Regions from separate parts of the Dermacoccus sp. BD5 genome, predicted to be linked through region 2. Evidence: riboswitches for the same ligand, from Rfam matches in the RefSeq annotation. Region 2 holds a riboswitch; the other holds the start of a gene.
What was found. A riboswitch is a leader RNA that binds a small molecule or an ion and turns the genes downstream of it on or off. The one in region 2 is predicted to bind thiamine pyrophosphate.

Region 1 (2,197 bases), on a different contig from region 2:
TTCGCCGCCCACGCCTTGGGCAGTTCGACGTTCGAGTCGACGGGGAAGACGTACATCGAGTCGGGCAGCGACTTCTGGAAGCTCGCACCGTTCATGAAGTCGATGAGCGCCTTCGCGCCGTCGGGGTTCTTCGCCCCCTTGAGCACACCGGCGTACTCGGTCGATCGGAAGCACGTGTCGAGCAGCGCCGACGTCGTCGACGTGCCCGCCTTGTCGACGGTGAACGCCGGCGAGCTGTCGTAGCTGACGACGATCGGACGCTTGCCCTTGCCACTGCCGCTGAAGTCGACCTCGTACGCGTCGCTCCAGCCCGACGTCAGCTTGAGCCCGTTCGCCATGAGCTTCTTCCAGTACGCCTCCCAGCCGTCCTGGCCGTAGTGGCCGACGGTCGCGAGGAAGAACGCCATGCCCGGCGAGCTCGACGACGCGCCCGGCGCGACCATGAGGTTCTTGTACTCGGGCTTGACGAGGTCGTCGAACGAAGCGGGCTTCGTCTTGTGGTTCTTCGTGAACCACGCGTCGTCGACGTTGACGCACACCGACGCGGTGTCGATCGGCGCCAGCTGCCCCTTGCCCTGGCCGTCCGGCAGCTCGTACTTCGACGCCGACGCAGGCGCGCCCTTCGGGCTGTACGGCTCGAGGACGTCGTTCGTGGCGACACGCGAGGCGAACGTGTTGTCGATGCCGAACACGACGTCACCGAGCGGGTTGTTCTTGCTCAGCACGAGCTTGTTCGCGAGCTCACCGGCGTCACCGGACTTCACGACCTTGACGGTGTAGCCCGTCTGCTTCGTGAACTCGGCCATGACGTTCTTGTCGGGCGCCCACGACTCGTGCGTCACCAACGTGACCGTCTTCGACGCGCCCGAACCCGACGCACCCGAGCCGCCCGCCGAACTCGACTTCGACCCCGACGAGTTGTTGTCGACGCTGCACGCCGCCAGCGCACCCACGCACGCGAGCGCCAGCACGGCGCGGCCACCACGAGACATCATGTGAACGTTCCTCCTCACGGCCAGTGAGGGACGTCGTCGCCCGCACGTACGCGCGACGAGTGAGAACTCGACTTCCTCCGCCGGTGCTAACCGGGTCAGGTTCGAGGGTTTGGTGCCGGGTGCGGCACGATCTCAGCGCACACTGCGCTCCCCTGTCGTTCGAGCGCGAGATTAGCACCGACCACCGACGGACGACACGCTTCGGCCCGCTTCGCACTCCGGCATCCCCGCTGACGGCTCGTGCGCACCTCACGCCGACGCCCGATCCCCCGTGCAAGAGGCGACCGCCACGACGCCCACCCCCGTCAGACCGGGCCGATGACCATGCCGACTGGCGCAGCGACACATGCACGCGCGAGGATGGACCCAAGACATCAACGGCCCGAGGCTCGACGACGCCTCACGACGGCCGACGACACGTAAGGGGAAACACCATGGGCAACCTCGTGTGGAAGGTGCTGAGCATGGGCGCCGGCATCGTCGCGAGCAAGATCGCGACGACCACCGCCACCAAGACGTGGAAGATGACGACCGGCAAGAGCCCGCGCAGCGCGAAGGACCCGAACGCCAGCATCATCGAAGCCGCGATCTACGCCGCCATCTCCACCGGCGCACTCGCCGCCGCGAAGATGTACGCCGAACGCCGCGCCGCCGACTACTTCACCAAGTCCGCCGGCCACCCGCCGCAGGCCCTCGTCAAGCGCGCCGAAGAAGAAGCCAAGGAAGCCCAGAAGGGCAAGAGCCAGGCGCCCGTCGTCGTCATGAAGTAATTCCCCTTCGTCCGCTTTCCGGCGTGGGAGCCTCGCGGGCTCGGCTCCCACGCTCGGTGCAGCAGACTCGGGGGCGTCCATGTCGCGCATGGAGCCGTCCGCTTGGAGGGTCAGGTTCTGCCTGGCCCTCCTCGCGTGTCTCGGGCCGACGCATCACTGAGCGTCGCGAATTTCGTCCACACCGACGAATCACGTCCACATTTGCGATTCACGTCCACCTCGGCGAACATCGTCCACATTCACGTCCCGGCCGAACGTCACGCCGCGCTCCGGTGGCATCTGACGACATGAGCACGGCCACCCGAGCGCAACTGCGCCTCGGCACGTCAGGGGGGACGTAAGCCGCCTGGAAAGGCACCGTCCACCCCGCAGGCGTCGCCGACCGCGTGCGCCTCGAGTACTACGCGGCGAACCTCTTCGACACCGTCGAAC
Region 2 (2,197 bases):
ATGTGGTCGTAGCCGGGTGCGACGTCGGTGACGAGCGGGCCGAGCGTGTAGAACGGCGCGCCGTCACACCACTCCTGCTGCAGGCGCACGTTCTCCTCGACGAGGTCGAGCGGCACGTGCCCGGGGCCCTCGACCATGACCTGGACGTCGAACCGCCATGCCCGCTTCGTCAGCTCGGCGAGGGTGCGCAGCTCGGAAAGCTGCGCCTCGTCGTTGGCGTCGGCGGTGCAGCCGGGGCGCAGGCCATCACCGAGGGAGAAGGCGACGTCGTAGCGGGCGAAGATCTCGCACAGCTCGTCGAAGTGGGTGTAGAGGAAGTTCTCCTCGTGGTGCGCGAGACACCAGCCGGCCATGATCGAGCCGCCGCGGCTGACGATGCCCGTGATGCGCTCGGCCGTCATCGGCACGTAGCGCAGCAGCACGCCGGCGTGGATCGTCATGTAGTCGACGCCCTGCTCGCACTGCTCGATGACGGTGTCGCGGAAGATCTCCCACGTCAGCTTGTCGGCCTCACCGTTGACCTTCTCGAGGGCCTGGTAGATCGGCACGGTGCCGATCGGGACGGGGGAGTTGCGGATGATCCACTCGCGCGTCGTGTGGATGTCGTCACCGGTCGACAGGTCCATGACGGTGTCGGCGCCCCACGTCGTCGCCCACGTCAGCTTGTCGACCTCCTCGGCGATCGACGACGTCACGGCCGAGTTTCCGATGTTCGCGTTGACCTTGACGAGGAAGCGACGCCCGATGATCATCGGCTCGCTCTCCGGGTGGTTGACGTTGGCGGGGATGATCGCGCGTCCGGCGGCGACCTCGTCGCGCACTAGTTCGACGGCGCAGTTCTCGCGCGCGGCGACGAATCGCATCTCGGGGGTGATCAATCCCTTGCGGGCGTAATGCATCTGGGTGACGACGGCACCGTCCTTGGAGCGCAGCGGTGCGCGACGTTCACCGCGCCACTCGTGGCTCGCCTCACCGCGTCGGACGGCCGAACGGCCGTCGTCGAGCAGGGTGCGCTCTCGGCCGGCGTACGTCTCGACGTCGTCCCGTGCGGCGATCCACTCGGCGCGAAGGGGCGACAACCCGACCTCGGGGTCACTGCCCGGGCCGGAGGTGTCGTACAGCTCGACGGGAGCGTTGGCCGCGCCGGTGCCGGGGGAGTTGTCGAGGATGACCTCGGTGTAGGGCACGCGCAGGCCGTCCGCGTCGCGGTACTGCTTGCGGCGAGCGTCCGATCCGTCAGCGGGGGTGGTTGCGCGCGTCTGAACGGGGGCCGACGCCGGCGACGTGGCTGCTCGGTCGGTGGTGGCCGCGAGGTCGCGGGAGTTGAACGTCGTCATGATGGTGCCTCCTTCGGATCGGACGAAGGCACGGCAAGACCCCACGCAGCAGGCGTCGACGAACGTCGGCACCGAACGGAGGATGAGCGACCATAGGGTCTCCTTGGCTGCCTGCGCCGGCATGATCCGGGTCAGGTCGGGTAGCGGTCGGAGCAGTATCAGCTCCCTCTCAGCCCTGTTCTCAGGACTCCCACGAAGGACGCTTCTGACTATGGCACATCCCGGCAGACGAACGTGACGGAGGGGTGGGGGGGGGGGGGGGGGGGGGGGGGGGGGGGGGGGGGGGCGGGGGGGGGGGGGGGGCGGGGGGGGGGGGGGGGGGGGGCGGCCCCCCCCCCCCCCCCCCCCCCCTCCCCCCCCCCCCCCCCCCCCCCCCCCCCCCCCGGCGGGGGGGCCCCGGCCCGGCCCCCCCCCCCCCCCCCCCACCCCTCCGGTCACGAGTCGTGCTCAGCCGTGCAACATCTCTTCCATCGTCGGCACCGCGACGAACGGATCGCGCGCCCGATTTCGCGTCTCGGCAAGCGTACGAACCGAGTTCGACGATGTTCTCGGCGCTTCCCCATTCTTGGACACGCGCGCGTCAGAACCGCCGTTCACCACCACGTCTGCTCCGCCGAGCATGCGCTCTAGCTGCTGCGTCAACTCATCCGCAGCCTCGCTCGCACGCGCTTCCAGGCCTCGCCTGGCCCAGTCGTCGGGCGCGGCGTAGACGGCCGTCGGCATGACGAGCGCCTTCATGTACGCGAACAGCGGTCGCAACGCGGTGTCCGTCACCAGTGAGTGTCGGGCGGAACCGCCCGTCGCGCCGACGATGACGGGCACGCCGCTCAGCACGCCGCCTGCAGTCGCGTCCCAGAACG

Region 1: it holds a riboswitch for thiamine pyrophosphate, as region 2 does, so the genes downstream of both, NQ706_RS03080 (thiamine ABC transporter substrate binding subunit) here and thiC (phosphomethylpyrimidine synthase ThiC) in region 2, are expected to answer to the same signal.

Annotation. Positions count from the first base shown of each region.
Region 1 is NZ_JANJER010000002.1:318,174-320,370, reverse strand. It holds gene NQ706_RS03080 (thiamine ABC transporter substrate binding subunit) at 1-995, opposite strand, end outside; TPP riboswitch at 1,051-1,159, opposite strand; gene NQ706_RS03075 (DUF4235 domain-containing protein) at 1,430-1,765, shown strand; partial or broken gene NQ706_RS03070 (DUF72 domain-containing protein) at 2,143-2,197, shown strand, end outside.
Region 2 is NZ_JANJER010000020.1:929-3,125, forward strand. It holds gene thiC (phosphomethylpyrimidine synthase ThiC) at 1-1,337, opposite strand, end outside; TPP riboswitch at 1,427-1,541, opposite strand; gene NQ706_RS12260 (CE1759 family FMN reductase) at 1,785-2,197, opposite strand, start outside.